Regions from separate parts of the Pantoea brenneri genome, predicted to be linked through region 3. Evidence: riboswitches for the same ligand, from Rfam matches in the RefSeq annotation. Region 3 holds a riboswitch; each other region holds the start of a gene.
What was found. A riboswitch is a leader RNA that binds a small molecule or an ion and turns the genes downstream of it on or off. The one in region 3 is predicted to bind thiamine pyrophosphate.

Region 1 (7,976 bases), on a different contig from region 3:
GCCGACAAGTTTAAATGTTTTTGGCCATTTTTGTCTCGTTTTAACCCGCCCGAGCCGTTCGACTGTCGATTTTTTTAACAGTGGTGGCGACAGGTTAACTGGCTGATGTGCCGGGGATTTTGCTATGTCCGCCTCCCTTTCTGGACGATTCGCCGCAGATCGGCACGAGGTTTAGCCACAGCGTCAGGATTTAGCGTCATTTGACAGCACTTTAGTCGCAGACAGCGGCAATCAGACTGAGTCTATCGCTTACTGATCCGCCCGGACGTCAGATCCATTATTCGCTATGGATTTGTTTATATAGCGATACAGTCATCCATCTTATCTGTCCGGATTGGTCGGTCCGGAGCCGGCCTGTTACGGCCAGTAATGCGATCCAGTCACGCTTAATCGGCTGCATGATGGATTCAGGACCAGGCGACGGGCGAATTCGGTATCGTGATGATTTTTGCCTGTTTTACGCCGGAGATGCCGGTTAAGCTGTACCACAATTTGCAGAATGATGGCGTGGATGCAGTCTGTGTCCTGCTGTGGTTACTGCTGCTTACCTTACCGCTCCCGCTGGCCTGCTTCGCGCTTACCCGACGTCAGGCGCAAAACAGCCGTCAGCGGCAACCCTGAATCGAGGATTTTCTGATGGCAATGACGCTGGAACAACTGCAAGACAAATACCCGGATGCCAACGCGGCATCGCTCGGTGACTCCCCGGAACTCGCCAGCCAGCTGGCGACGCTGGTCATTGCCGGTAAGAAAGTAGCCAGCTGCGGTTCGCTGCACAGCTGGCAGGATGATGAGGATAAACCTGAGCCGGGCCGTTACAGCATTATCCTCAACGGCGAGCAGCGGCCGGTATGTGTGATCCGTACCACCGGGCTGTTCCTGACGCGCTTTGACCGCGTGACGCCTGAAATGGCGATGCTGGAAGGCGAAGGCGATCTCAGCCTGGAATACTGGCAGCAGGAGCATCAGCGCTTTTTCCAGCGCGAAGGTTATTTCCATCCGGAAATGGAACTGGTGTTTGAAACCTTCCAGCTGGTCGAAGTGATCTGAACCGTTCCGGCCAACCCACGCTACAGGCTGTTTGCCGCCATCAGCGCTAGCCGTGAACAACCGCGCGCCGTCAGGATCTCAGCCGCCTGGGCGGCGCGCATTCCGCTGGCGCACACCAGTACGATGCGTTTATCTGCCGGCGGCTGCCAGTCCACTATCTGCTGCGGCAGGATCCGCAGCACCTGCTCTGCCACGCTGACCGGCGCTTCATCCCGGCTGCGCAATTCCACGATACAGTCATCGGCGGTCAGCATCGGCGGATCGATAAACGGCACGCCAGCACTTTCCGGTTCCGGCGCATCATCAAAACGAAACTGTCGCAGGTGCCAGTTGATGAAATCACAGTGGATCATGCAGCCAAGCGGTGACGGCGTCAGTTTCAGCAACAGGCTGAGCGCCATCTGCGCCTGTAACGCGCCCAGCGTGGCCACCGCTGGTCCCATCACCCCGGCCGTGTTGCAATTGCCCGCCGCGGTCGGCAGTTGCGGAAACAGTGCGCGATAGCCTGGCGCACCGCCGCAAAAACTGCCGACGTAGCCTTTGCGACCCAGTACGGACGCACAGACCAGCGGCAGACCGCGCGGCAGACAGGCGTCCGACAGCTGATAGGTGATAGCGAAATTGTCAGCCGCGTCGATCACCAGGTCGATGGCGTCGAGGGCGTCCGGCAGCAGGCTGGTACTCAGCACCTGCGGGCGGGCGTCGACCTCGCAGTCAGGATTACGCTGAAGCAGCGCGCGCCGGGCGGCTGAAACTTTTGCCTCACCAATATCCGCCATGCCGAACAAAGTCTGGCGGTGCAGATTATGCAGCTCAACCCGATCGCCATCGTAGAGACGGATAAAACCCACGCCCGCCCCGGCCAGCAACGGCAGCACGGTTGAACCGAGTCCCCCCGCGCCGACCACCAGCACCCGCGCCGCACGTAAGCGTTGCTGCCCCACCTCACCGATCTCCGGCAGTATGGTTTGTCGCTGATAACGATCCATCACCTCTCCTTAGCTGAACTGTGCCAGCCCAAAAATCGGGGTTGATGCCGCGGCCATATCACGTTGCTCCATCAGACCCGCCTGAAACGCCTGGTGACCGGCATCAATGGCGGCTGCGAACGCAGCGGCCATGCGCACCGGATCGCGCGCCTTCGCCACGGCGGTATTCAGCAGAATGCCATCGAAGCCCATCTCCATCGCCTGCGCTGCCTGCGAAGGCGCGCCGATACCGGCATCAATAATCAGCGGCACATCGTTGAACCAGGCCCGCATACTGCGCAGTCCCTCGATATTACGCAGCCCCTGCCCTGAGCCAATCGGCGCGCCCCACGGCATCAGCACTTCGCAGCCAGCCTCAAGCAGTTTTTCGCCAACAATCAGATCTTCGGTGGTGTAGGGAAAGACCTGGAAACCGTCAGCGCAGAGAATACGTGCCGCCTCAACCAGGGCGAACGGATCGGGTTGCAGGGTATCGGCGTGACCAATCACCTCCAGCTTGATCCACGGCGTGCCGAACAGTTCGCGGGCCATCTGCGCGGTGGTTACTGCCTCTTTCACGGTGTGGCAACCGGCGGTATTAGGCAGAATGCGGGTGTTAAGCTGTTGCAACAGCTCACGGAAAGCGCCGCCCGCGCTGCCCTCGCGCCGCAGACTGACCGTAATAATCTCTGCGCCTGAGGTCTCAATCGCCTGTTGCAGGATCGCGGGCGACGGATAGCCTGCCGTGCCCAGCAAAAATCGTGATGATGGGGTGTGTTGATAAAACATGGTTATCCTCCCTGCATCGGTGACAGCACTTCGATCTGGTTACCCGCCGCAAGCGACTGGCTGGCATAGCGGGCGCGCGGTACAAATTCACCGTTGAGCGCCGTCGCGACCGTGGCGGGATCGATCTGCTGCTCCTGCAACAGTTCGTCCAGCGTGCGCGCCGTGGTATCAATGACACGTCCATTCAGTTCAATCCGCATGAATCACCTCCTGAGTCAGTTGCTGCATTAATTGTTCCGCCATCAGCGGTGCCAACAGGAAACCGTGGCGATAGAGTCCGTTGAGCGAGAAGACCCCGTTTTCGTAGCGCACTTCCGGCAGATTATGGCGGTAAGCCGGTCGCAGCCCGGTGCCGCTCTCCAGCACGCGCGCCTCGGCCAGCGCCGGATGCAGAGACCAGGCGGCGCTGAGCAGTTCCATCATCGCGCGCGCGCTGATCGGGCTGCTGTCGTGGCTCTCAACCATGGTGGCGCCCAGCATGAAAATACCGTCGGCACGCGGTACCAGATAACAGGGAAAACGCGGATGGAGCAGGCGGAGGGGTCGGGAGAGATGCAGTTCAGGCGCGTGCAGGATCAGCATTTCGCCGCGCACCGCACGCAGCGCCGGTTGCGCCGCGACGGCGTGGATGCCGCGGCAGTCAATAATCTGACCTCCGGGTGCGCCGGGATGAAACGGCACATCTGCCTGGCGCAAACGTTGCGCCAGTTGCCGCAGCGCCTGGCGCGGATCAAGGTGGGCTTCGGCGGCAAAAAACAGGCCACGGGCAAAGCGATTTTCCAGCGCCGGTTCGACCTCGCCCGGAACCACCCACTGATGATTATGGGTCAGACTGGCGAAGCGGGTCAGCTCGCGACTGTCGCGCGGCGGTGCCACCACCAGCGTCCCGTGCTGCGTCACGCCTTCAATGCGTTTCGCCCACCAGGCCGCCGAATGCTGGCCCCATTCAATCACCTGCGGCGGCGCACTTTCCGCTTCACACCAGGGTGCCAGCATGCCGCCCGCCCAGTGGGAGGCTGCACGGACGTCGGACCGGGTAATCACTTCAACCTTTTCGCCCCGCTCTGCCAGTAGCGTGGCGACACACAGCCCGGCCACGCCGCTGCCGAGTACCGACCAGCGGCTCATGTTGCCCACCGGGCGGGCGTCGCGTCATTCAGGATAGGATGGTTCATAGTGGCCTCGTCGTAACTACGCGAAGACCCGGGATACCAGAAGGGAAAAAGGCGAGAGCATGAATGGCGATGCCCTTGCGGCAAGCATCTGCAGAGAGCGGATGCCCGTCTTCCTACGCCAGTATCAACTGGGTCAGGTTCGAAGGGTCGCTAAGCCGCGCAGTGCGCTATTAGCCTCTCAGTCTCTCTGGCGAGACTCCCCTGACGGGTTCTAGTTTTAAGTTAAGCGGGCAGGTTCGTCAAGTGAAGAGGCGATGATCAACCGTCCTGAAAATGGCTGAATTCATTAATTGTCATGGCATTATCCAGCACCCTCAGCCGCAGCCTGATCCGATCAATATCCTTTGCCTGCAGACCGCTGGTGTCACCTTTTTCGTATAGTCTCTGCAATCCCTTATGCTTCCGGCTTTTAATCACGCCTGTTTCTCAACGGGAAACAAGAGAGTGTTTTCCTTCAGGCAACAAAATTGCGTGACCAGCCCAATGATGAGCGGTCCGAAAGGAGTATCAATAGCTGAAACGGTGGCGTCCAGTGCGGTGTGTCATGGCCGGCAGTAACGCAGAGCGGCCGCTGAAAGTGGTCTGACGCAATGTCTGCTCCTTTCAGCGGCCCACAGGCTTAACCCGCATTACGCTCAAAGTGGCTGTTCACAAAGGCGCGACAGCGCGGCGAGATGGGATCGAGGAATACCTGTTCCGGCGCGCCGGACTCTTCAATCATGCCCTGATGCAGAAAAATCGCTTTGTTGGAGACTTCCCGCGCAAAGCCCATCTCATGGGTCACGATGATCATGGTACGTCCCTCTTCCGCCAGGCTACGGATCACCCGCAGCACTTCCCCCACCAGTTCGGGATCGAGCGCGGAAGTCGGCTCATCAAACAGAATCGCTTTCGGCTGCTGCGCCAGCGCCCGGGCAATCGCCACGCGCTGCTGCTGACCGCCGGAAAGTTGCGATGGCCAGGCATCGCGCTTTGCATACAACCCCACCTTATGCAGCAACGCTTCAGCCTCTTCCAGCGCCTCTTTGTGACTGCGTTTCTGCACGTGAATCGGTGCTTCAATGATGTTCTGCATCACCGTCTTGTGCGGCCACAGGTTGAAACTCTGGAACACAAAGCCGAGCTGCATCCGCATCAGTTTGATACGGCGACGCTGCTCGCGGTTCAGTTTTTCGTCGGCGTTATCCAGCGTAACCGATACCTCGCCGACCGCAATTTCCCCCGCCTGCGGCACTTCAAGGAACGGTATACAGCGCAGCAGGGTGCTTTTGCCGGAGCCGCTGGCACCGATTAGCGAAATCACATCGCCATCCTGCGCCGTCAGGCTGATGTCATGCAGCACTTCATGTCCCGCATAACTCTTTCTGAGATGACTCAGCATGATTGTCGGTGCCGTCATGAGCGCGCTCCAAAGTAGTAAGGTGAGAGTCGACGTTCCAGCATCGACACGCCTTTGCTGACCAGCATGGTCAGTATCAGGTAAATCACCGCGGCACTGAGGAACACCTCCAGCGCCCGAAAAGTCGACGAGACTATCGAATCGGCAATCCCGGTCATCTCCATCAGGCTGATGGTGCTGACCAGTGAGGTGGCTTTAATCATCGAGATAATTTCGTTGCTGTAGGCCGGTAACGCCTGGCGAATGGCGATCGGTAAGGTAATGCGGGTGAAGATTTTGTGTGATGCCATACCGGAAACTTTTGCCGCCTCCAGCGATTGCGTACTGACGGCGCGCAGCCCGCCCCGCAGAATCTCAGAGGTATAGGCGGCATCGTTGAGGATCAGCGCCAGCAAGCCGCACCAGTAGGGATCGCGTAGCAGCGGCCAGAACAGGCTTTCGCGCACTGCCGGTAAGCTGCCGAGTCCGTAATAGACCATGTAAATCTGGATTAACAGCGGCGTACCGCGAAACAGCCAGACATAGAAACGACAGAACAGGCTGCCGACCCGCGTCATGCGCAGCAGATTGAGCAGCAGCGCCAGCAGGCCACCGCCCAGCAGCGATAACAGCGCGAGGTTAACCGTCAGCGGCAACCCTTTCAGCAGCGCCAGCAAGGTTTGCTGTAAAAAAGTGATATCCACGTGGACTCCTTACGCCTTCACGCGTTGTTGACCGCGCATCGCAAATTTTTCCACGTAGCGGAAAACCATGTCAGAACAGGTGGTGATGATCAGGTAGATCACCGCGCCGACGCTGTAGAAGAAAAACGACATCTGAGTGGAGTTAGCCGCAGTTGATACCTGATTCATGGTTTCTACCAGTCCGGTGACCGACACCAGCGCCGACTCTTTGATCACCGATTGCCACTGATTGCCCATTCCCGGCAGCGCGGTGCGCAATGCCTGCGGCACAATAATGCGGCGGAACATCATTAAGCGCCCCATACCGGTGACCGTCGCCGCTTCCAGCGTGCCCTTCGGGATGGCGTAGAACGCGCCGCGAAACACGCCGCTCTGATAGGCACCGGAAATCAGCCCGATGGCAATCGCGCCGGCCACAAAGCCGTTCACATCAAACGGGCCCTGCAAACCCAGCGCGGTGCCGACGGTCGAGACCACCTGTCGCCCACCGAAATAGAACAGGTAGATCACCAGCAGCTCAGGCACGCCGCGAAACAGGGTGATGTAGCTGGCCGCCAGCCGCTGTTGCCAGCGCGAGCCGGCAATCTGCATCCAGCACAGCACGCTGCCGAGCACCGCGCCCAGCAACCAGGCACAGAGTGATACCGTGACGGTGACGGCAGCGGCACTCAGCAGTACCCCGCCCCATCCTTCGTCGCCAAAGCCCAGTATCTGCCAGTCGATATTCATCAACATCAGCGGTTACGCTTTGGGCGCGACGTCTTCGCCGAACCACTTAATTGACAGTTTGCTCAGCGTGCCGTCTTTGATCATTGAGTCCAGCGCCTGATTCAGCGCCTGCTGCAGCTCACTGTTGCCTTTGCGCAGACCAATAGCCGATCCCGCCCCCAGTACGCCGCCGGAGAAGCCGTAGCCGCTGCTGCTGATCGCCTCAGCGTGTTTTTTCACAAAGGCGTTAAGGTTAGTTCGGGAGGCCATCACCGCGTCGACCCGACCATTCATCAGGTCAGCGAAGGTTTCCGGACCAGCCTGATAGGTGCGGATGGTGGCCACATCGCCAAGGTATTTTTGCAGGAAATCGGCCTGAATGGTGGCGACCTGCACCGCGATGGTTTTACCTTTAAAGCTGGTTTTCAGATCCTCAATCGCTTTTTTCATGCCCGCTTCATCATCCGCGGTAACCACCGTGCCGCTGCCTGGCAGCGTTGCCAGCGGCGAGGATTTAGAGGTGACAAAACTGGAGACGCTGACGGTGTACTGATGGGTAAAGTCGATCGCTTCGGCGCGCTTAGGCGTGACGGTGACCGCATCAATCACCGCATCATATTTACCGTCAATCAGGCCCGGGATCATACCTGACCATTTCTGGGCGATGATTTCATATTTAAAACCGGCGCGCTTAGCCAGCTCCGCCACCATATCCGGCTCGTAACCGACAATTTTGCCGCTCGGCGTGGTCTGGTTAAACGGTGGATAAGCCGCCTCGGTGGCGAATTTCAGGGTGCCAAAATCTTTTGCCTGGCTGACCACGGAGGTTGCCAGCAGCGCCACGGTCAGGGAAGCCGCAAACAGACGGTTGTGCATCATCATAGAAACCTCATTTTATTATTAAGAGAGCAGCTCAATGGCAAGGCGGCTCAGCGCCTGCGTCCCGGCGGCAATGCTGCGTTCATCCGGTTGATAGTCGGAGTTATGCAGGTGATCGTCACGGCCCGGCGTGGCAGAACCAATGTGGATCTGACAACCCGGAGCCCGTTCGGTAAACAGCGAGAAATCTTCAGCGCCAAAACTGTCGCTGGGCTGCGCGATAATCGGCTTATCAAACTGGTGCGACAGGATCGGTTCCAGCGCATCAATCAGGCGATCGTCATTCATCAACGGCGGGACGCCACGCTGGAAATTGACCTCCACA
Region 2 (7,976 bases), on a different contig from region 3:
CGGTAAGTTTGACAGCGCCTTTGTGCTGGCCGGCGCTGTCGCTGCGCTGGGTGCCTTCCTGGTGCTGTTTGTGATCCGCAGCCCGAAGACCCAGGATAAGCCAGTTTCGGTGTAATCCTCATCACGCAACATGATCACTGATTTCGGGGCGCCTCGCGCCCCGTTTGCCATAAGGACGGACTATGTTACAGATCGATCGCCTGCCCGCTGAGATCCAGCGCCCTGCCTATGACCGGGCCCAGCTTAAAACCCGTATGGTGCATATCGGCTTTGGTGCCTTTCACCGCGCGCATCAGGCGCTGTGCAGCGATAAGCTGGCCGCCGAACACGGCAGTGACTGGGGTTACTGCGAAGTTAACCTCAACAGCGGCGAACTGATTCAGGCGCTGCGTGAACAGCAGTTGCTCTATACCCTGACCGAAATGGCGAATGATTCGCTGCAGACCCGGGTGATCGGCGTGATTACTGCGGCGCTGCACGGCAAAGGCGACGGCATTGAGGCGGTGATCAACGCCATGTGTCAGCCCGAGGTGGCAATTGTTTCGATGACCGTGACCGAGAAAGGCTATTGCCATCAGCCAGCCAGCGGCAATCTGAACCCGGATCATCCCGATATCGTGCATGACCTCGACAATCCGCAGACGCCGCGTTCGTTGCCAGGCCTGATTCTGGCCGCCATTAATCGCCGTCGGCAGCTCGGCCTGCCGCCCTTCAGCGTGATGTCGTGCGATAACATGCCAGAGAACGGCCACGTCACCCGCAACGTGATTGTGCAGCTGGCACAACGGCAGGATGCGGCGCTGGCGGAGTATATTCAGCAGCAGGTGACCTTTCCCTCAACCATGGTTGACCGGATTGTGCCGGCGATGACGGAGGCGGCGTTTGACGCGCTGGCCGGGCGGCTCGGCTCCCGTGACCCGGTAGCGGTTGAAGCGGAACCGTTCTTTCAGTGGGTCATCGAAGATAATTTTGTCAGCGGTCGTCCGGCGTGGGAAAAGGCGGGAGCAGAACTGGTCAGCGACGTATTGCCGTATGAAGAGATGAAACTGCGCATGCTGAATGGCAGCCATTCGTTTCTCGCCTACCTTGGCTACCTTGCCGGCTATCAGCACATCAGCGATTGCATGGCCGATCCGCACTTCCGCGCCGCTGCCCGTTCACTGATGGTCGATGAGCAGGCACCCACCTTGCGCACTCAGGGCGTGGACCTTGAAGCCTATGCCGATTCGCTGATCGCCCGCTACGAAAACCGCGCCATCAAACATCGTACCTGGCAAATCGCCACTGACGGATCGCAAAAATTACCGCAGCGCCTGCTGGACAGTCTGCGCTGGCATCTGAGCAATAACAGCCGCTGTGAACTGCTGCTGCTCGGCGTGGCTGGCTGGATGCGCTATGTCGGGGGGACCGACGAACAGGGTCAGCCGATTGAGGTTCGCGATCCGCTGAAGACGACGCTGGCAGAATGTGTGGCCAGCAGTGAAGAAGGTGAAGCGCGCGTGCGTGCGCTGCTCGGCCTGCGCCAGATCTTCGGCGACGATCTGGCAGACAACGCCGATCTGGTCGCCCGGCTGACCGCCTGTTATCAGCAGCTGACTACCCAGGGTGCGCGTGCGACGGTGCAGCAGTACATGACCCGCGCCTGATGCGATGATGACAAAGCACTGGCGCAGACGCAGCGTGCTGATTAGACTGACCCTTTCCCTTCGGGCTGGCACCAGCCAGCCGTAATATGGATATTGCTGCATGTCGATCGCCTATACCATTACCACCAGCGAACCGGTGAATCAGCAGATTTACCGGTTTTTGCGCAAAGATATCGTGACCTGTGTGATTCAGCCGGGTTCGCTGCTGTCGGAAAAAGAGGTCTCTGCGCGTTTTAACGTCTCACGCCAGCCAGTGCGCGAAGCGTTCATCAAGCTGGCCGAAGCCGGACTGGTACAGGTATTGCCGCAACGCGGCACCTTTGTGCGTAAAATTTCCGCCAAACGGGTGGCGGACGGCCGCTTCATCCGTGAAGCGGTGGAAGTCTCAGTGGTGCGCCGTGCGGCGCTGGAGATTGGCGACCCGGCGCTGATGATGCTGGAACACAACCTGCAGCTGCAACGCATGGCGGCTGAGCGGCATGACAGCCAGGCGTTTCTCAGCCTGGATGATGAGTTTCACCGGCTGATTGCCGAAAGTATTGATTGCAAGCTGGCGTGGGAAACCGTCGAGAACATTAAAGCGGCGATGGACCGGGTTCGTTTTCTGACCCTGAGTGAGGTTTCACCGCCGGAAAGCCTGATTCAGCAGCATGAGGAGATTTTTGCAGCGTTGAAACATCACGACGCAGACGCCGCCGAAGCCGCGATGCGCCGTCATTTGCAGGAGATGATTTTCTCAATTACCCCTATTGCCGAGCGCAACAGCGCATGGTTTGAAGCACCCTGACCCGGCAACGGTGCCGTCCCGCCGCCTCAGCGCGGGATGGCACATCCACCGCTACCACCACTGATGAAAATGGTGCACCGGCCCGATTCCCGTACCGACCTCCAGTGAATCCGCCTGTAACAACGCCTGCTGCAGCCAGGCTTTCGCTTCGGTGATCGTATCAGCCCAGTCGGCGTGACGCGGACGCAAAGCCGCCAGCGCCGCTGACAGCGTGCAGCCGGTGCCGTGAGTATGACGGGTATTAACCCGCGGCGTGCTGAACCGCTGCTGGCCCGAAGGGGTGATCAGCCAGTCCGGGCTGTTATCAGCCGTCAGGTGACCGCCCTTGATCAATACCGCCTGACATCCCGCCGCCAGCAACGCCTCGCCCTGCGCCCGCATCTGCGCTTCGCTCTCCGCCACCGCGCACCCCAGCAACGCTGCTGCTTCCGGCAGATTCGGCGTAATCAGCGACACCTGTGGTAACAGCAGTTCGCGGACGCTGGCAATCGCATCGGCGGATAACAGCGGATCGCCGCTTTTCGCCACCATCACCGTATCCAGCACCACGAAAGGAATTGCGCTACGTCTCAGCCGTGCCGCAACCTGCCCGACGATGGCGGTTTCCGACAACATGCCAATTTTCGCGCTGTCGATACGCACATCGTCCAGCACCGAATCAAGCTGGGCGGCCACAAAGTCAGCATCGATTCGGTAGACCGACTGGACGCCATGGGTATTTTGCGCCACCAGCGCGGTGATCACGCTGGTGCCATACGCGCCCAGCGCGGAAAAGGTTTTCAGATCGGCCTGGATCCCTGCCCCGCCGCTGGGATCGGTCCCGGCGATGGTCAGTGCATTAATGCGTTTCATGGTCCACCTCCAGCGTCCAGAGCGCATCAAGAAACGCCGTGGCAAAACTGCCGGGGCCGGCTGAGCTTGCCGCCGCCTGTTCACCGGCCCGCGCCATCACCTGACAGGCACTGGCGACGTTGAGCAGCCGATCGCCGCTCAGACTGCTGAAGCCAGCCACCACCGCCGACAGCGCACAGCCGGTACCGACCACCCGCGTCATTAACGGGCTGCCGCCGCGAATGGCAAAGGTGCGCTGACCGTCGGTGGCGTAATCTACTTCGCCGGTCACAATCACCAGCGTCTGATAGTCGCGAGCCAGCTGCCGGGCGGCCTCCAGCGCTGCATCCGCCTGATGCAGGCTATCCACTCCGCGTCCGCCGCTGGCCTGTTGCGCCAGCGCCAGGATCTCTGAGGCGTTACCGCGGATCACCGCTGGCTGCTGGCTCAGCAGCCGCTGGCAGAAGGTGGTGCGCAGCGTCAGCGCTCCGACCGCCACCGGGTCCAGTGTCCAGGGCGTTCCCGCCTGCCTGGCGGCCGTGACCGCCGCCTGCATCGCCTGCTGGCGCTCAGCGGTCAGCGTCCCGACGTTAATCAGTAAGGCATCGGCAAAGCCGCTGAACTGCGCGGCTTCCTCCGCATCAATCACCATCGCCGGTGAAGCGTTGAGCGACAACAGAACATTGGCGGTGAAGTTTTGTACCACGTCGTTAGTCATGCAGTGCACCAGCGGTGACTGACGGCGGAAACGGTGCAGAATGGGCGCGAATTGCGCAGCAGAAAGGTGTTGAGATTGATCTGTCATCATAGCTCCCAACCGGCGAATAAGAAGGCGAATGCGGTCAGGCATCAGACTTCCCTACGCTGGCATTATCCAGTTCAGGTCAGCGGGTTTTTCTCAGCCTTCACGTGGAAGGGCACCCCGAGTCATGTTGATTACATTTCTTTATTAATTAGTGAGTTATGTGAGTTTGCTTTTTGTCTACGGTTGTTTTTACGAATCTCACTACTGAGCATTGTACCCCAGTCTGTACCCCATTTTGTACCCCACAGGAAAGCAAAAAGCTTGATTCTTCTTCATCCATATAAAACGGTTATAGATAGAATCTATGGACAGAATTAATCATTATTATCGCCAAATGAAGTTTTGAATCATGTTTAGAAAATGAAGTAGATGCCCTACTTTATTAATTACTTACCGCTATGTAATTACCTTCAACAGAAATAATCTGTAGAGACAATAATTAACTGATATTTTCTCATGAAACAAGGTTTTTTTATGACCTATACTAAAATCTGGAAGCCAAATTTTATACACGTAGGCATTAAAATGAAAGTAAAAGAGAATTCAGAAATTGAAATATTATCTAATCTAAAAAGCCTGGAAGAAGAATATGATGAAATGATGTATTTCAACAATTCCCCACCAGATATGAGTATTGTTGCAACAAAATGGATGCAACAATATCTTAGCAAAAGAAAAAATAATGGAGAATAAAAATTGAAAAAAAGGGAAATACGCACCAATAGAAAGACGCTGAATAAATCAGTACGTAAAAAAACAATTGCATCAGAAATATCACTGACTTTTGATCAGTATGAAAACATTCTATGTAGCGATATGACCTCAGCACGAATATGTAACATATTAAAAGTGCGATTACCAAAAGGATACATAGAGAAGCTAAGAAATAACAAACTCACGAAATACAAAAATTGGTATCAAAAAATAAAATTTAAGCATTTACACAGCCCTCGGCGAAACAACTAATCTCTCCCCCCAAAAAAAAGCCGACTCACTCGCATGAATCGGCCTTTCTAAATTTATCAATATGGAGCGTGTAAATAATTAACCCTACATTTATTTTACCAAATTTAAGTGTGTATCTGCTGAGTATGGTTCAGGAAGAACATATATTTTATGTGATATAATTAATAAGTGTGCTAATGGAAAAAATATTAGAAACGATTAATGATTCTATCCTATATTAAGTATGCTGTCTGATAATACAATATAGCGTTAACAATAGCAAACAGCATATCAATTACTGAAAGATGACATTCAAGCTGGGATGGCAATATTTAAACTGTAATAAAAAAGCACCAGAATCTTTCGGTTATAATACTTTTGAAAATGGCATTAATGCCATCAACTAATGAATTGCAAGTTAAGAATGCAAAAGAAATAGCTGATGGTAATAAAGGAACAAGACATACATTATAAACTTATTTAATCATATCCGCTAATTAATAAAAAACATAATTATATTAGACTTGGTGGTTATAACAGGATTTTTTATGGCAGGCAAAAAACAAAATTTTAACAATGCTGAATTTAAAAATATAGCTGGTAACTTTAGTAGTTACAATGATCTTACATTAAATGGAAAAAAAATTGTTAATGAGATTATTACTAAGTGTTCTGGTAAGAAAGGATATCCACACAAGAAGGTATATTATGTACTTTTTAATATTTATGAAGTGAATACAGACACTATTAAGTACTCGTTAGATTACTATTCAGCTAAGTACAAAGAGGATTCACTACCAACTATTAATACTGTCCGTAAGTTTCTTACAATCATTAAACAGTTATCTGTAGCATTGGTCACAGCACATAAGAAAGGCGTAAGACTGTTTAAGGCAGCTCAGGATGGACACTATTACTTAACGCCAGTCGATAAGTACGAAATTGATAAGATATATGATAACGGGTCATCAGCACAGGAAATTATTGCAATACTTCAGAATATGATTGATGATTCTGCGAAATAATTGCTTCGCAGAATTATAGCCTTACTTCGCAAGATGAGTACAGATACGACCAAAAAACACCATGTAAACACGCTAATTCATTGATTTTATTACGGTATAATGTACCTTTCACTATCTTGCGACCTTATATTAATATTAACCGATACTCCGTTAATTCAAAGAATAGTGTCTTACTGATATTCAGCCTCTGAAGAGACTAACTTCGCTTCGCTCGTCAGCCTCTTAAAAACCAAATATTAGATCGTAACGTTGCGATTTTCTCGCGGTACTCGAAAAGACGCAAGGCGTTACTTCTCGCTTTGCTCGATTGGTGTTAGTACAGCAAGTGAAATACCTAAAGTGAATTGGTAAGTACGACGTGCCTTGTCAGTACTGGCCCGAGCGAAGCGACCCCGATCCGATTAATCCCCTTTCATGATGGTGCTGAGGACAAAACGCACAGGAAGCCCCTGAAGTGGAAGTAGCTAAAAACAGTAATCACGTATCTAATCTGTCAGAAAACGCCTCAGAAATGCACTGAGAGCGTTAAATTACAGTTGATTAAGTACTACCATTACTTCTCCCAGCACATCAAAGGAAGATAGTGAATCCTGATTGACGGTCATCGCACTGTATTTGATGTTATCACTGCTTAAATTGTATCCATCTGGCACCACTTGGACTCGTTTGTACAGGTAGTTTCCTTCTTTGTGGAGTGCTGCCACTTTACCATCCCGTAGCTGCTTTTGGTTCTGGTTTATAAGCAAGACGCTACCTACCATGAATGTTGGCTCCATTACATCAGTCTTAACGCGAAGGGCTGCAAGGTTTGCCCTTTTATCCCGCAAATCGGGGAAAGCATTCGAGTCCAGTAAAAGGAAATCTTTGCCATCAATAAAAGGAATTTTTAGCAGTTTTTCGACTTGGTCTGTGCTTGTCGTTTTTGAAAACTCTTTTCCCGTCGCCAGCCATTCAACCGACACGTTTCCTGCCTTAGCCAGTAGAATAAGATTTTCTAAAGTTGGGCTTGAAACAGCCTGAAGATAGTTATGTACAGTACTGTACCCTATGCCTGCTTTTTTGGCGAAATCTCGTCCTGTACCAGAAGGTACTATTGATTTTAGCCTTTCACTGAACTGTTCAACGCTTTCTTTTTTGCCAGACATGCACAACCCACCACATTAAAAGGAACTTTGTTCCTTATTTTTATTTGACGAATTCCTTTTAATGATCAATCATGTTCTCAATGTTAGTAACGAGTGGTCATTATGAGTATTCATAATCAATCAGAATCGCAGATAAAGGAGCAAAATGCCAGTACTGAGAACTGGCACAGAGCGGATATTTTGGCGGCTATCAGGAAACGAGGAGGAACATTGGCACAGCTTTCGAGAGACAACGGATTACATGAAAGAACACTTTATAACGCTCTTGAGCGAAATTGGCCTAAAGGTGAGGGAATTATTGCCGCTTATATAGGAGTAGCTGTAAACGTTATATGGCCTGAGCGGTATAGAAAAGGGGAAAATTAGTGCAAAAGGTTATAAAGGTTGGTATTTACTCAATTTGGGGCGTTTGTTTATTGCTTGCAGCAATAGAGAAATTTGGTGATTTTTTCGCTACTGGTGTTGGTTTCTGGTCGGTACTGATGCTTTTCGTCGCGGGAGCCAGCCAGCTTGGGGCTGCTCTTATCGCTATTGGATGGGCTGTGCTGGCATTTGGAACGCTGAGATCTAAGTACTTACCCTATAAATTCGTTAATAATTATACGGTGCCGGTACTAATCATTGTACTTGCTTTCGTGGCAAGTACTGCCAGATCGTCAAGTGACGAAGCCAGAGCACAAAAACTCGGCTTTGAAGACGGCAAAGAATTTGCTACCGCTCGCGAGAATAACATTAAAAACCCTACAGATTACGCAAAGTACTTAGCTGAACAGAAAGCTAATACGGAAGAAA
Region 3 (7,976 bases):
GGTTGCCTGATTGGCGACTGGGTCTCTTACGGTATCGGCTGGAAATTTCAGGGACCGCTGCATCGCTGGAAGTATCTGCAAAAGTACAAAGGGCTGCTGGATAAAACCGAACATGCGCTGCATCAGCACAGTATGTTTACCATTCTGGTCGGACGCTTTGTCGGCCCGACGCGCCCGCTGATCCCACTGGCGGCCGGTATGCTGGAATTGCCGGTACGTAAATTCCTGCCGCCGAATCTGATTGGCTGCCTGCTGTGGCCACCGCTCTATCTGCTGCCCGGCATTCTGGCTGGTGTGGCAGTCGATGTGCCCGAGGCGGCGCAGGGCGGTAACTTTAAGTGGCTGCTGCTGACGGCAGCGATAGTGGTGTGGCTGGGCGGCTGGTTAGGCTGGCGCTGGTGGCGCAGCGGCAAGAGTCAGGATTGGGCGACCGCCTGGCTGCCGCCGGAACGACTGCGCTGGCTGGGACCGCTGGGGCTGGTGATCGCCATCGCCGCCCTGGTCGGCATTCAGTTCCATCCGATGATGCCGATTTTCCGTCATCTGCTGTGGCAGGTCTTTTTCGAATAATCACCGGTTAGCGGCGCGGGATGCCCAGGACATCAGCCTCCCGCGTCTCGCCCGACAGCAACTGTCGGGTCTCGCCGTCCCAGTAAACCCGTCCATCAACAATTACCACGCTGCGCGGCGCGATCTGTTGCGCATCTTCCAGACTGTGCGACACCATCAGCAGCGTGATGCTGCGGGCTTCGCACACCGAGCGCACCAGCTGCAGCATTTCGCTGCGCAGCGCCGGATCCAGCGCCGAAAAGGGCTCATCCAGCAGCAGCACCGGGCGATCGCGCAGCAGACAGCGTGCCAACGCCACCCGCTGACGCTGGCCCCCCGACAATTCGCCCGGCAGTCGCGCCAGCAGATCGCCTAATCCCACCTGTTCGGCTAGCGCAGCAAGCTGCTGGCGCTGCTCCGCGTTGAGCTTCAATCCCGGGTGCAAGCCCAGCGCCATGTTCTGCTGCACGCTGAGGTGCGGAAACAGATTGTTCTCCTGAAACAGCATCGATACCGGCCGTCTGGCTGGCACGCTGTGGCTATGATCCTGACCATCAATCATCAGCGTGCCCTGGCGGATCGGCAGAAAACCGGCGATCAGGCTGAGTAGCGTACTTTTTCCGGCACCGCTTGGCCCGAGGATCGCCAGCCGCTCGCCACGTTCGGCGTGCAGGCTGAAGCGCATCGGCAGATGCTGATAAAGGTAAGTAAGGTTATTCAGTGTCAGCATGGCGGCCCGGTAATTTTTCCATCAGGGTGAACAGCAACAAACAGAGCAGCAGCAGCAGCAGGGCGGTCACTGCACCGTCGGCACCGCGATAGGCACCGATCTGTTGATAAAGGTAGAACGGCAGGGTGCGGAAGTCGGCATTGCCAAACAGCGCCACCACGCCAAAATCACCGATCGACAGCACGCAGGCAAACGCCAGCGCCTGTGCCAGCGGACGTTTCAGCGCACGCAGTTCTATCAACCGCAGCCGGTTCCAGCCGTGGATATCCAGTGAATCGCATAGCCTGCCGTAGCGCTCGGCGACGTCACGCATCGGGTTTTCCAGCACTTTCAGCGCATAGGGAATGGCGATCAGCGCATTAGTGAAGATCACCAGCCCGTCTGCCGACGCCGGCAGGCCAACGGTGGCGTTAAACAGCAGAAAGAAGCCGGTCGCCAGCACGATGCCGGGCATCGCCAGAATTAGCATGCCGCTGGTGTCGATCAGCTGTGCGGCGAGCGGGCGCTGACGCAGACGCAATTCGCGACTGCTCCACAGCAGCATCAGCGTCAGTATCACGCACAGCAGGCCGGCACCGACCGCGATGCGCAATGAGGTCAGGGTCGCCTGCCACAACGCTGGCTGGGCCAGTGCGCCGCGCAGTCCGCCGTGCAAGCCATCCACCACTACCGCCGCCAGCGGCGGCAGCAGCAGCAGTAACGCCAGCAGAATCAGCAACCCATCCGTTAGCCGGGCCAGACGCGAATCCTGCGGATCGCGCCAGCCGTGCAGCTGGCTGGTGCCGGCGGGTATCGCTTTACTGAATCGCTGGCTGAGCAGCACCAGCGTCAGGCAACAGCTGAGCTGAATCAGCGCCAGCAATGCGGCGCGACCGGGATCGTAGTCGTAGCTGAGTGCCTGAAAGATCGCCAGTTCAATGGTGGTGGCCTGGGGGCCGCCGCCCAGCGACAGCACGGTGGCGAAGCTGGCGAAGCAGAGCATAAAGATGAGCGCGCCGGTCGGCAGCAGCTGACGACGCAACCACGGCCATTCCAGCAGGCGAAAGTGGTGCCAGCCGCGCAGATCAAGCTGTGCGGCCAGCTGACGCTGCTCCGCCGGTATGCTCTCCAGCGCCTGTAGCATCAGGCGCGTAGCTAGCGGCAGGTTAAAAAAGACATGCGCCAGCAAAATGCCCTGCAATCCATAGGGCGAGAAGTGATAGTCGATGCCCAACCACTGACACAACTGTGCCAGCCAGCCGACGCGGCCATAAACCGTCAGCAGGCCGAACACCGCCACCAGCACCGGCAGCACCAGCGTCATGGCGCACAGACGCAGCAACAGCTGACGGCCGGGAAAGCGGCGGCGATAGAGGGCGCGCGCCAGCGGCACCGCAGGCAGCAGCGACAGCAGGGCGGAGAGCAGCGCCTGACCAAAGGAGAACGCCACAACGTGTTGCAGGTACTCATCCAGCAGCACGCTACGCCAGTCGGTGACCGGCGCGGCATTCCACAGTGAGATAAAGGCGAACAGCGCCACGCTGATTAACAGCAGCGTGGCGAGCGAACCGGGGATCAGCCAGCGCGGCATTAGCGGCTGACGGCGCGTTGCCACTGACTAATCCAGCCAGAGCGCTGGCTGGCTACCTCTTCCGGCGAATAGTGCAGCGCGGTGGCGGGCACCTGCAGCGTGGCGAAGCCAGCAGGCAGGGTGGTATCGATCACCGGATACATCCAGTTGCCGGTCGGGATGGTGTTCTGGAACGCCGGCGAGACCATAAACTGCATGAACTGCTGCGCCAGTTTCGGCTGTTTACTGCTGGCTAACTGCGCAGCAACCTCGACCTGCAGATAGTGGCCTTCGGCAAACGGTGCGGCGGCGTAGTTCTCTTTTTTCTCTTCGATAATGTGATAGGCCGGCGAGGTGGTATAGCTCAGCACCAGATCGCCTTCGCCTTTCAGGAACAGACCGTAGGCTTCACTCCAGCCCTTGGTTACCGTCACGGTTTTCTGCGCCAGCTTTTGCCATGCCTGCGGGGCCCGATCGCCATAGACTTTCTGCATCCACAGCAGCAGACCTAATCCCGGGGTACTGGTACGCGGATCTTCATAGATGACCCGCCATTTTTCCGGGCTCTCTACCAGCTCTTTCAGGCTTTTCGGCGGATTTTTCAGGCGGGTTTTGTCATAGACGAAGGCGAAATAGCCATAATCAAACGGAACAAAGGTGCTGTCGTGCCAGCCGCCCGGCAGCGTCAGCTGCGCGGTATCGACCTTGCTGGCGGCAAACAGACCGGTTTTTTGCGCCGCCTGCACCAGATTGTTATCCAGTCCCAGCACCACATCCGCTTTGCTGTTTTTGCCTTCCATTCGCACGCGATTCAGCAGCGACACGCCATCTTCCAGCGTGACAAATTTCAGTTCGCAATCGCACTGGGCTTCAAAGGCTTTTTTGACCGCCGGACCGGGGCCCCAGTCAGCGGAGAAGGAGTCGTAGGTGTAAACCGTCAGAACCGGTTTGGCAGCCAGTACCGGGGTGGAAAGTAACAGCAGCAGTGGCAGAACTTTGTTAAACACTTTGCGCTCCTTCAGGAGAATAGGGGATGAGTCGCAAAGGATCTGAGCAGCAGGTCTCTCAAATCCCTACGTCGGTATTAACCGAATCAGGTTCGACGGGTCTCTCTCAGCCGTTTGCGGTCAGCAGGCGGCACCCCGTTGAGAACGTCACATTCTAGTCATTTCAGCGTCAGCGCGAAAGCGTTACAGCGCGGGCGGCGCAAACCAGGCAGATTTAAAATCGAACCAGCCGAGGGTATTCATCCGCACGCCGCGCATGCTGCGCTGACCTTCAAGCAGCAGCCAGTGATGGAACAGCGGATGCAGACCGGCCTCTTCCACTAACCGCTTGCTCCATTCGGCCAGCGGCAGCGTTTTTTCACGCCAGCGGGCGGCATCAGCGTGCCAGTCGATCGGCAGGCAGTGATGCAGCAGCGGGACCTCATACAGCTGGGCGAACAGCGACCAGGCCAATGGCAGTGTGAAGTTCACGCTGCCGAGCCAGATGTCGCTGTCGGCGTCGCCCTGATGCCAGCATTCGTAACTGACCTCGCGCGTCTCCAGCGTGACGCCGTGCTGCGCCAGCAGCGGACGTAACGCATTAGCGATCCCTTCGTGCTCAACGTGCTGGCTGTACCAGGTGAGCGTCAGATGAGTCAGGCCGGGCGGCTTTTCGACCGGGGCCAGATCGCGGCGGTGATGCCAGCGCGGCAACAGACCATACGCCGGAAACCAGTAGCGCTGATAGCCGACGCCGGCGTGGTTGAGCAGGGCGATAGGATTAAACAGATAGCTGACCCAGCGCCGTATCGCCTCGTCACGGCCTTTTTCCGAACGCTGATCGAACAACAAATAGTAGCAGCCTTCTTCCAGCCGGCTCTCTTCCTGGATCTCATCCGCGCCGTCGCCCTGCAGGCGCACGCCCGCGTAGACCAGCTCATCGCTGATATCCGGCAATACCCAGATAGAGACGTCATCAATCAGCGCGCGAAAGCCAAAGTAATCATCAAAGGCTTCTATCTTCAGCTGACTTTCCTGATTACGGATCACGCTGTAAGGACCGGTGCCGATCGGCTGGCGGGCAAAGTCAGGCTGCGTGGGCCATTCGCGTGGCAGGATCATCGCGCTGACGCTGGCCAGCAACCAGGGTAACCAGTCGTCGGGCTGGCTTAAGGTGATATCCAGCGTCCACGGAGCGGGCGAGTCGAGCTGTTGAATATGGGAAAACAGCGGCTGCTGACGCTGACGTTCCAGCGTGGCGATAACATCGGCCATCTCCAGTTCGCGGCCATGATGAAAGCGAATCGCCGGACGCAGAAAGAAGCGCCAGTGGAGCGGGGAAGTCTGCTGCCAGTGGTGGGCAATATCGGCCTCAATTTCCCCGTTTTCCTCATTTATGCGCGTCAGGCCATTAAAAATCTGACGGGCAATATGGGTTTCGGAGCGGCGCAGGGCGGAGCCCGGCAGCAGATTCAGCAGCGGGCGGTAGTAAAGCACCCGCAGAATGTGTTTTCCCTGACGGAAACTGCGGCCAAGGTGAGCACCAATCATCTGCCTGACCTGATTCTTATCGCCGACCAGCTGCACCAGCTGATCGATGCGATCCTGATCCAGCAGATCCTCAGCGCGCTGCTGCTGTAGCGCCAGTCCGGTGTAGCAGAAGGTGAGTTGTGAGCGCTTACCGCGTCCGGCTTCGGCCTGCCAGATTAACCAGCCAGCCGCCTGCATCCGGTTGAGTAAGTTGCGCATATGACGGCGTGAACAGTGTAGCAGGTCAGCCAGTTCACTCAGGGTGATCTCCTGCGTCTGACCCTGGCAGCTTTGCCACAGGCGTATGAACTGCTGCTTCAGGCGAGATGAGGACATAAAAGGGGAACTCCCGGTGAAAAGCGCTCTGTTTTTCTTGCCTCATTTTAAGGGCAAACTTTGCTCTATGGGAAGAGCGGGAGGCATTCAGCTATGAATGGCGTTCGACCCTCATGCCGCTGTTCAGCGGGATGCTTTTCTGAGTAGGGTGCAATTACACCGCCAGCAGATGATCTCTGCTGGCTTTTTTCATGCCGCACGGTATCGTCTACGCTTCTTCTCTTCCCCTGTTCATCCTGTAAGGGATTTCGGTATGAAATCGCTGTTAACGCGGCAGCGCCGCATCAATCCGGTTTACCTCGCTTTTATGGTCGCCTCGTTCATGCTCGGTGTGGCGGGCGCATTGCAGGCACCGACCCTCAGCCTGTTTCTGACCCGTGAGGTGCAGGCCCGCCCATTCTGGGTCGGGCTTTTTTTCACTATCAATGCGGTGGCCGGTATTGTGGTAAGCATGCTGGTGGCAAAGCGATCGGACAGCGTCGGCGATCGCCGCAACATCATTCTGTTCTGCTGCCTGATGGCGCTGGTCAATGCGCTGCTGTTTGCCTTTACCCGTCATTATCTGACGCTGATTACCCTCGGGGTGCTGTTGTCTGCCTTAGCCAGCGTGTCGATGCCGCAGCTGTTCGCGCTGGCGCGTGAATATGCTGACCAGTCGGCGCGGGAAGCGGTGATGTTCAGTTCGGTGATGCGTGCGCAGCTGTCGCTGGCGTGGGTGATCGGACCGCCGCTGTCGTTCGCCCTGGCGCTGAACTACGGTTTCGTGACGCTGTTTATGGTGGCGGCGGCGCTGTTCCTGATCTGCATCGTACTGGTGTGGTTTACCCTGCCGTCGGTGCCGCGTGCTGAGCCGCTGCTGCAAAGCGGTGGTCTGCCGTTAAGCGGCTGGCGTGACCGGGATGTGCGGCTGCTGTTTCTGGCCTCGGTGACCATGTGGACCTGCAACACCATGTACATCATCGACATGCCGCTCTACATCAGTACCACGCTGGGATTGCCGGAAAAGCTGGCCGGTTTGCTGATGGGGACCGCGGCCGGGCTGGAGATTCCGGTGATGCTGCTGGCCGGGCATTACGCCCGCAGGCTGGGCAAGCGGCGGCTGATGCTGCTGGCGGTGGCGGCAGGGGTGCTGTTTTATCTCGGGCTGGTGCTGTTCAACTCGCGCACCTCACTGATGGTTCTACAGCTGTTTAATGCGGTGTTTGTCGGGATTATCGCTGGCATCGGAATGTTGTGGTTCCAGGATTTAATGCCGGGGCGGCCAGGTGCCGCGACAACGATGTTCACCAACTCGATCTCGACCGGCATGATTCTGGCTGGGGTTATTCAGGGAACGTTAAGTGAGCGGCTGGGACATGAAGCAGTCTACTGGCTGGCATTTGTGCTGGCGATAGCGGCTTTTATTATGTCAGCGCGGGTACGCAACGTATAAAGAAGAAGGGCGACAGGATGCCGCCCTCATTGTGCTGATAAACCCAAATCCGGGTGAACCGGACCGCAGCTGACAAGCTCTATTCGCAGAGAACACCGGCAAAGGAGGAAGGCGCGGGACGAGCGGTCAGGGATGGTTTACGCGACTTTCCGATCTGACCGTGTTCCCTTCGCAGGCTCGGTCTAACCACTGGGGCAGAGCAGAGGTTGTCAGTAACAGCAGGGCGACCCGATGTCGCCCTGCTTTGACTCAATCAGCGCAGGAAGGCGGGCTGGTTCTGCTCATATTGCGAGATCGACGCTTCGTGTTGCAGCGTCAGGCCAATACTGTCGAGGCCGTTAATCATGCAGTGGCGGCGGAAGCTGTCGAGTTCGAACGGATAGACTTTATCACCCGCAGTGACCGTCTGAGCTTCCAGATCGACCGTAAAGCGAATGCCGGGTTGCGCCGCCACCAGTTTAAACATCTCATCCACTTCCTGTTCGCTTAATTTCACCGGCAACAGCTGGTTATTGAAGCTGTTGCCGTAAAAAATGTCCGCGAAGCTCGGCGCAATCACCACGTGGAAACCGAAATCGGTCAGCGCCCAGGGCGCATGCTCACGTGATGAGCCGCAGCCGAAGTTTTCACGCGCCAGCAGGATGCTGGCGCCTTTGAACTCGGGCTTGTTGAGCACAAAACCGGGCGTCGGTACGGTGCCGGCATCATCTTCAAAACGCCAGTCGTGGAACAGGTGCTGGCCGAAACCGGTGCGGGTTACTTTCTGCAAAAACTGCTTAGGAATAATGGCATCGGTATCGACGTTAGCCGCATCCAGTGGCGCAACAATACCGGTGTGCTGGGTGAATTTATTCGCCATCGGTT
Region 4 (7,976 bases), on a different contig from region 3:
TACGGGCGGGTGGCGCATAGAGCATTGAAGGATCCATGTTGCCCTGCAGCGCAACTTTGTCACCGACACGGCGGCGTGCATCGTCGATATCTGTGGTCCAGTCGAGGCCCAGCGCATCGCAGCCGGTTTCGGCCATCGCTTCCAGCCACTGCCCGCCCCCTTTGGTGAACAGGGTAATCGGCACCCGACGACCGTCGTTTTCACGCAGCACGCTATCGACGATTTTGTGCATGTAGTGCAGCGAGAACTCGCGATAATCACGGCCGGTCAGGACGCCGCCCCAGGTATCAAACACCATCACTGACTGCGCACCGGCGCGAATCTGGGCATTGAGATAGAGAATAACGCTGTCCGCCAGTTTATCCAGCATCGCATGCAGCGTGGCGGGATCGGCATACATCATCTTTTTGATTTTGGTGAACGCTTTGCTGCTGCCGCCTTCCACCATGTAGGTAGCCAGCGTCCACGGACTGCCGGTAAATCCGATCAGCGGCAGGTCGCCGTTCAGGTTTTTACGGATGGTGCGTACCGCGTTCATTACGTAACCCAGTTCCATTTCCGGATCGGGCACCGGCAAACGCTCTACATCTGCCCGGCAGGTAATCGGATGCGAAAAGCGCGGACCTTCGCCGGTTTCGAAATAGAGGCCCAGGCCCATCGCATCAGGGATAGTCAGGATGTCACTGAAGAGGATTGCAGCATCCAGCGGATAGCGGCGCAGCGGCTGCAGCGTCACCTCACAGGCCAGCTCAGCATTTTTACACAGCGACATAAAGTCACCCGCTTCGGCGCGCGTCGCTTTGTATTCTGGTAAATAACGTCCGGCCTGGCGCATCATCCACACTGGCGTTACATCTACTGGCTGACGTAACAGGGCACGCAAATAACGATCGTTCTTCAGTTCACTCATTTCATTACTCTCTCAATTTCAGGCGTGTAGTGTAGCACTTTCACGCTTCGGCGCGGCACAGGGCGACGGTATCTTCAATCAGGCGGCGCGCCACGGTGCCCGGTGGCGGCAGCAAGGGCAAGGCATCAAAACGAAACCAGGCCGCATCCAGCAGCTCTTTGCCGTCATGTTGCAGATCGCCACTATCATATTCCGCCATAAACGCCGTCATCAGCGATTGCGGGAATGGCCACGGCTGGGAGGTGACGTAGCGGACATTTTTGACGCGGATATTACTCTCCTCCATCACTTCACGTGCCACCGCCTGTTCCAGCGTCTCGCCGACTTCGACAAAGCCAGCCAGTACGGTATAGACGTTATTACGATGACGGGCGTGATTCGCCAGCAGGATCTCATCGCCACGCCGGATCGCCACGATAATGCAGGGCGCAATCTGCGGATAATAGCGCTCGCGGCAATGACTGCACAGGCAGGCAAACTCATGTTTGCTGTGGTGCATTTCGTGACCACAGTAGCCACACCAGCGATGGGAACGGTAGAACTCCGCCAGCTGCACGCCGCGTCCCGCCAGCTGAAACAGCCCCACATCCAGATCGATCAGTTGCCGTACCGAGAACATGCTCTCTGCACGTAGCTCGCAAATCAGCCAGACTTTTTCCCCCTGCCACTCGCCAATCTGTCGGGCTTTGGTACCCGTCAGACCGAAATTTTCGGCGCTTCCGTGGGGTAAATCACCTTGCGGCAACCAAAGTTTCTGCTCGTGGCTGACAATCCACCATCCAGCGTCTACGCTTGAGATTTCGCATTGCATTTATTTCGTCATCCTTAGCGTCAACTCGCACGCTGAAGTCCTGATGTTAAGTGTGTAGATGAACAACTATAACTCACATGGAGTTAGATATGCTTAACCAGTTAGACGTCCTGGCCGAACGCGTAGGTGGCAGTAACGAACTGGTCGATTCGTGGCTGGAAGCCCGTCGCCAGCTGTTAGTAACCTATTACCATCTGGTCGGACTTAAACCGAATAAAGAAGCCCTGACCCGCCTTGATGAGCAGGCGCTGGATAACTTTTGTCATGGCCTGGTCGATTATCTTTCCGCCGGTCACTTTAGTATTTATGAACGCATCATCAGTGAGATGAGTGGTGACAGCCCGATGATCGCGGCGGCCCAAATCTATCCCCCGCTGGAAGCCAACACTGAGCGCCTGATGCAGTTGTATGATGGCCATCTGCAGCAGGCGATCGATGATGATAACTGCATGACGTTCCAGCAGGCGCTATCTGAAGTCGGTGAAGTGCTGGAGGCGCGCTTTACGCTGGAAGACAAGCTGATCCAGCTGGCGTGGGATAACCATCTGGCACCACCGCCGGTGGCCAATGACAGCCAGATTGCTCGTCCGGCATAAGGTTAAACGCAGGTAAAGGGGTTGTGATTCAGTTGCAGCCCTTTTATGCTGAAGGGGTTCTGATGGCTGAGGCCAGAAGAACCCATTTTTTTCTGTTAGAACGTTAAGGTTTTTCGTCTTCAGCGGGCGCTCTGCCAGCCGCAGCGTAAAACCGCATTCTTGTCGGAGTGCCCAGTTGGGCTGAGACCGTTAATTCGGGATCCGCGGAACCTGATCAGGTTAGAACCTGCGAAGGGAACAAGAGTAAATATTGTCGGTACGCCAGTCTCTTGCACTGCCCGTGCTGTTACTCCTTCCGAACTCCGGACAAGCATCATTCCCACTCAACTGGAAGATTGCTATGTCTGACCCAAAAATGACCCGTCGTGAACAGCGTGCCCTGGCGCAGGAATTTATCGATTCACTGCAAGGCGGCAGCGCATTTCCCCGTTCTGAACGCATCTGGATTACCGGCAGTCGGGAGGATATTCGCGTACCGATGCGCGAAATCAGGCTCAGTCCGACCCCGGTCGGCGGCAGTAAAGATCAGCCACTTTATGAGCAGAATGAGGCGGTGCCGGTCTATGACACCGCCGGTGCCTATGGCGATCCCGCCGCGCAGATTGATCTGCATCGCGGGCTGACAAAGCTGCGGGCAGGTTGGATCGAAGAACGCAATGATAGCCAGCCACTGCCACAGCGCAGTTCAGACTATACCCAGCAGCGTCTGGCGGATGATAGCCTCGATCATCTGCGCTTTGACGCGCTGCCCACCCCGCGTCGCGCCCTTGCTGGCCGTTGCGTCACGCAGATGCATTACGCCCGTCAGGGCATCGTGACGCCGGAGATGGAGTTCATCGCCCTGCGGGAGAATATGGGCCGTGAGCGAATTCGCAGCGAGGTGTTACTGCAACAGCACCCGGGCCACAGTTTTGGCGCGCATTTGCCAGATAACATCACCCCGGAGTTTGTGCGTCAGGAAGTGGCGGCTGGCCGGGCGATTATTCCCGCCAACATTAACCATCCTGAATCGGAACCGATGATTATCGGGCGTAACTTCCTGGTCAAGGTGAATGCCAACATCGGCAATTCAGCGGTCAGCTCGTCGATTGAGGAGGAGGTAGAGAAACTGGTCTGGTCGACCCGCTGGGGCGCCGATACGGTGATGGATCTCTCTACTGGCCGTAATATTCATGAAACGCGCGAATGGATTTTGCGTAACAGCCCGGTGCCAATCGGCACAGTGCCGATTTATCAGGCGCTGGAGAAAGTGAACGGCGTGGCCGAAGCGCTCAACTGGGCAGTATTCCGCGATACGCTGCTGGAACAGGCTGAACAGGGAGTCGACTACTTCACCATTCATGCGGGCGTACTGCTGCGCTACGTGCCGATGACGGCAAAACGGCTGACCGGGATTGTCTCGCGCGGCGGATCGATCATGGCGAAATGGTGTCTGTCGCATCATCAGGAGAGCTTCCTCTATCAGCATTTCCGCGAAATCTGTGAAATCTGCGCGGCCTACGATGTCTCACTGTCGCTGGGCGATGGCTTGCGTCCAGGCTCGATTCAGGATGCTAACGATGAAGCGCAGTTCGCCGAACTGCGAACGCTGGGCGAGCTAACGCAGATCGCCTGGGAATATGATGTGCAGGTGATGATTGAAGGCCCCGGCCACGTCCCGATGCATATGATCCGCCGTAATATGACAGAGCAGCTCGATCGGTGTCACGAGGCCCCCTTCTATACGCTTGGTCCCCTCACCACCGACATTGCGCCCGGCTATGACCACATTACCTCCGGTATCGGCGCCGCAATGATTGGCTGGTTCGGCTGTGCGATGCTGTGTTATGTCACGCCCAAAGAACATCTTGGTCTGCCAGATAAGGAGGATGTGAAGCAGGGTCTGATCACTTATAAAATCGCCGCTCATGCCGCCGATCTCGCCAAAGGCCATCCGGGCGCGCAGATCCGGGATAACGCGATGTCAAAAGCGCGCTTTGAATTCCGCTGGGAAGATCAGTTCAATCTGGCACTCGATCCGCATACGGCGCGCGCGATGCATGACGAAACATTGCCTCAGGCGTCCGGCAAGGTGGCCCATTTCTGCTCAATGTGCGGCCCTAAATTCTGCTCAATGAAAATATCTCAGGAGGTACGGGATTTTGCCGCACGCCAGCAAGCCAGCGCGCAGCCGATTGAGGTTGGCATGGCACAGATGTCTGAACAATTTCGCAGCCGGGGTGGTGAGCTTTATCATCCGGCAGATGCCATGAAGGAGGAGTAACTATGTCCGCATTTCCTGCTACTGTGTCGCGTCTCGGCCTGTATCCGGTAGTCGATAGTGTTGAATGGATCGAACGCCTGTTAGATGCCGGCGTCCGTACCCTGCAACTGCGCATCAAAGATCAGTCGGACGAGGCGGCAGAAGCGGCCGTCGCCCAGGCCATTGCGCTGGGCAAAAGCTACGATGCGCGCCTGTTCATCAATGACTACTGGCGGCTGGCGATAAAGCATCAGGCCTACGGTGTCCATCTGGGTCAGGAGGATCTGGCGGTGGCGGACCTGGCACAAATCCGCCAGGCGGGATTACGACTCGGCATTTCAACCCATGATGATGCCGAACTGGATCGTGCGCTGGCCATTCAGCCCTCTTACATCGCGCTCGGGCATATTTTTCCGACCCGCACTAAACAGATGCCATCCGCGCCGCAGGGACTGGCAGAACTGCAGCGACATCTGACCCGCCTGACGCACATTCCGACCGTGGCGATTGGCGGTATCTCCGTTGCGCGGGCACCCGCGGTGCTGGCGACCGGCGTTGGCGGCATTGCGGTGGTAAGCGCCATCACCGAGGCAGAGGACTGGCATGAAGCGACGCGTACCCTGCTGGCGCTGGCTGAACCGGCGCAGCCAGCGTGAGTATTGTTGGGTAACAGCGCGCAAAAATAATCAAACTGCTGTAACGGCAGCGATAAATCAGGAATACCGCGCGCAGTTAGCCAATCAGTCACTGGCGCGGTGTCAGACAGCCGTTTAGTGTGGCCTTCGTCAGGTACGGTTACCTGACCAGGGCCAGTTCCCTCCTCTTTCTGGCCCTGCTTCTTTCCTACTTAGCCACCAGCAAATCGGGCGATAAGGCGGCAGGAAGATCATCATGCTGGCAGGCCTGCATCGCCCGCTCGACGGCTGCCCCTACCCGCGCCACCGCCTGTTCGGTTTGTTCAGTGATCGGCAAGCCGTAGTTTAAGCGCAGACAGTTACGGTATTTGCCCGAGGCGGAAAACAGTGAGCCGACGGCGATCTGAATTTTAGATTCACGCAGTTCGCGATTAAGACGAACGGCATCAAAGGGCTCCGGCAACTCAATCCACATCAGGAAACCGCCCTGCGGACGGGACACGCAAATCCCACAGGGGAAGTAATGACGCACCCAGCAGCTGAAGGTTTCATAGTTGCGATGATAGATCTGCCGCATCCGCCGCAGATGGGGTTGATAATGGCCCTGACGAATAAACTCCGACACAGCATGTTGCGGTTGCGTGGCGGTAGAGCCGGTAACAATGTACTTCATATGCAGGACGCGGTCCCGGTAGCGGCCCGGTGCCACCCAGCCAACCCGTAATCCGGGTGCCAGCGTTTTAGAAAACGAGCTGCAGAGCAGGACCCGGCCATCCAGATCTAACGCTTTGATGGTCGGCGGACGCGGATATTCCCAGGCAAGCTCACCATAGACATCGTCTTCAATCACCGCGGCGTCAAAGCGTTGCGCCAACGCCAGCAAGGCGCGTTTACGCGGTTCCGGCATAATGAAACCCAGCGGGTTATTGCAGTTCGGTACCACCACCACCGCTTTGATTGGCCACTGATCAAATGCCAGTTCCAGTGCTTCCAGACTGATGCCGGTCACCGCATCGGTGGGGATCTCAATGGCGCGAATGCCAAAGCCGCGCAGCGTCTGCATGATGCCGTGAAAGGAAGGTGACTCAACCGCGATGATATCGCCGGGCTCGCAGACCGCGCGTACTGCGACGGATAACGCTTCATGACAGCCGGTGGTGATCACAATGTCATCAGCGGTAAACTGACAGCCGCTATCGATCGCCAGACGCGCAATCTGTTGTCGCAGCGCGAGCACGCCATACAGGTTGTCATAATTAAGCAGCGCCGTTTCCTGCTTCTGGGCCTGACGGCTAAATGCTTTCCACAGCGGCTTTAGCGTCGGCTGGGTCAGATCGGGCATGCCGCTGCCAAGTTGCAGCACGTCATCTTCCAGACGGCTGTTGATCAACTCCAGTACCGCGTCCCACTGGGTGACTTCAACCGGCCGCTGCGCAGGCCGCGTCAGTGCGGGTATCGGCGGGGTCGCTTTCCGTGATGCCACAAAATAGCCCGAACGCGACTGCGGCGTGATCATCTGCTTCTCTTCCAGCAGGTGATAGGCCTGTTGTACCGTACTGATGCTCACGCCATGTTCGGCGCTCAGGCTGCGTACTGAAGGAAGACGCTCTCCGCTGCGGTATAAGCCCTGTTCAATGCGCTGCGCCAGTAGCGTAGCCAGATGTTCATATCGGGTCATCGTATCCCCTCGTTGCAATTTTCAAAGCCTGAACCAGTACAGTTAGTCACTATTATTACCATTCAGATCGCACTGACAGCAATCTGTATGTTAAATAAAAGTGATTTTTGGGTCTGTATCATACAGCGCTACTTTACGAAAATAGTCCTCAGGCAAAACAATGAGGGCAGCATGATGGGATACGATGAAAATCGCGCAGGCAAACCGTTTACCGGTACACCTTACACACTGGTGCGTTATCTGTGGCGCAGCTTCAGACGCTGGCAGTGCCGGCGTGAAACCCGCCTTATTCTGTCGAAACTCAGCGACAGCCAGCTAAAAGATATCGGCCTCAGTCGCAATGAATGGAACAAGCTGAACTGAAGACAAAAAAAACCCTGCCGAAGCAGGGTTTTTTATTACGCCAATGACGATTACTCGTCGTTGTTACCGCCGAGACCGGCGTTCAACAATTCGGCCAGGCTGGCTGAGGCTTCATCCGCAGTAACCTGCGGTGCTACCGGCACTTCACCTGCCGCTTTGCGGCGCATACGATCCTGATGGTAAGCGTAACCGGTACCGGCCGGGATCAGACGACCCACGATTACGTTCTCTTTCAGACCGCGCAGTTCGTCGCGCTTGCCTGCTACAGCAGCTTCGGTCAGGACACGAGTAGTCTCCTGGAACGATGCGGCAGAGATGAACGATTCGGTTGCCAGTGACGCTTTGGTGATACCCAGCAGGTCACGCATGAAAGTGGCACCAACTTTTCCGTTCGCTTCCAGATCGCGGTTAGCAATCTTGATGCGAGAGAATTCAGCCTGTTCACCTTCGAGGAAGTCTGCACTTCCTGCGCTCATGATGGTTGCTTTACGCAGCATCTGACGAACGATGACTTCGATGTGCTTATCGTTAATCTTAACGCCTTGCAGACGGTAAACTTCCTGCACTTCGTTAGTGATGTAACGGGTCACCGCATGCACGCCACGCAAGCGCAGGATGTCATGTGGAGACTCTGGGCCATCAGAAACCACGTCACCACGCTCAACACGTTCACCTTCGAACACGTTCAGCTGACGCCATTTCGGAATCATCTCTTCGTACGGCTCGCTGCCATCCAGCGGA

Region 1: linked by a shared signal. The riboswitch ahead of AABB92_RS12100 (FAD-dependent oxidoreductase) and the one ahead of thiB (thiamine ABC transporter substrate binding subunit) in region 3 are both predicted to bind thiamine pyrophosphate.
Region 2: linked by a shared signal. The riboswitch ahead of thiM (hydroxyethylthiazole kinase) and the one ahead of thiB (thiamine ABC transporter substrate binding subunit) in region 3 are both predicted to bind thiamine pyrophosphate.
Region 4: linked by a shared signal. The riboswitch ahead of thiC (phosphomethylpyrimidine synthase ThiC) and the one ahead of thiB (thiamine ABC transporter substrate binding subunit) in region 3 are both predicted to bind thiamine pyrophosphate.

The regions. Positions count from the first base shown of each region.
Region 1 is NZ_JBCGBG010000002.1:271,890-279,865, forward strand. It holds partial or broken gene AABB92_RS12075 (sulfate ABC transporter permease) at 418-621, shown strand; gene AABB92_RS12080 (ASCH domain-containing protein) at 637-1,050, shown strand; gene AABB92_RS12085 (HesA/MoeB/ThiF family protein) at 1,071-2,039, opposite strand; gene AABB92_RS12090 (thiazole synthase) at 2,049-2,807, opposite strand; gene thiS (sulfur carrier protein ThiS) at 2,810-3,007, opposite strand; gene AABB92_RS12100 (FAD-dependent oxidoreductase) at 2,997-3,935, opposite strand; TPP riboswitch at 4,076-4,195, opposite strand; gene AABB92_RS12110 (ATP-binding cassette domain-containing protein) at 4,602-5,381, opposite strand; gene AABB92_RS12115 (ABC transporter permease) at 5,378-6,064, opposite strand; gene AABB92_RS12120 (ABC transporter permease) at 6,074-6,799, opposite strand; gene AABB92_RS12125 (ABC transporter substrate-binding protein) at 6,806-7,654, opposite strand; gene AABB92_RS12130 (M20 metallopeptidase family protein) at 7,673-7,976, opposite strand, start outside.
Region 2 is NZ_JBCGBG010000001.1:474,028-482,003, reverse strand. It holds gene AABB92_RS02165 (MFS transporter) at 1-115, shown strand, start outside; gene AABB92_RS02160 (mannitol dehydrogenase family protein) at 183-1,646, shown strand; gene AABB92_RS02155 (GntR family transcriptional regulator) at 1,747-2,433, shown strand; gene thiD (bifunctional hydroxymethylpyrimidine kinase/phosphomethylpyrimidine kinase) at 2,485-3,285, opposite strand; gene thiM (hydroxyethylthiazole kinase) at 3,272-4,069, opposite strand; TPP riboswitch at 4,104-4,199, opposite strand; gene AABB92_RS02140 (hypothetical protein) at 4,544-4,762, shown strand; gene AABB92_RS02135 (hypothetical protein) at 5,563-6,039, shown strand; gene AABB92_RS02130 (XRE family transcriptional regulator) at 6,570-7,184, opposite strand; gene AABB92_RS02125 (helix-turn-helix domain-containing protein) at 7,287-7,550, shown strand; gene AABB92_RS02120 (hypothetical protein) at 7,550-7,976, shown strand, end outside.
Region 3 is NZ_JBCGBG010000003.1:415,182-423,157, forward strand. It holds gene AABB92_RS15445 (DedA family protein) at 1-570, shown strand, start outside; gene thiQ (thiamine ABC transporter ATP-binding protein ThiQ) at 578-1,279, opposite strand; gene thiP (thiamine/thiamine pyrophosphate ABC transporter permease ThiP) at 1,263-2,873, opposite strand; gene thiB (thiamine ABC transporter substrate binding subunit) at 2,849-3,835, opposite strand; TPP riboswitch at 3,881-3,983, opposite strand; gene sgrR (HTH-type transcriptional regulator SgrR) at 4,019-5,680, opposite strand; gene AABB92_RS15470 (MFS transporter) at 5,934-7,112, shown strand; gene leuD (3-isopropylmalate dehydratase small subunit) at 7,366-7,971, opposite strand; gene leuC (3-isopropylmalate dehydratase large subunit) at 7,975-7,976, opposite strand, start outside.
Region 4 is NZ_JBCGBG010000013.1:6,116-14,091, forward strand. It holds gene hemE (uroporphyrinogen decarboxylase) at 1-910, opposite strand, end outside; gene nudC (NAD(+) diphosphatase) at 951-1,721, opposite strand; gene AABB92_RS23135 (Rsd/AlgQ family anti-sigma factor) at 1,811-2,317, shown strand; TPP riboswitch at 2,471-2,571, shown strand; gene thiC (phosphomethylpyrimidine synthase ThiC) at 2,658-4,580, shown strand; gene thiE (thiamine phosphate synthase) at 4,583-5,215, shown strand; gene AABB92_RS23150 (aminotransferase-like domain-containing protein) at 5,403-6,872, opposite strand; gene AABB92_RS23155 (DUF1127 domain-containing protein) at 7,047-7,235, shown strand; gene rpoC (DNA-directed RNA polymerase subunit beta') at 7,286-7,976, opposite strand, start outside.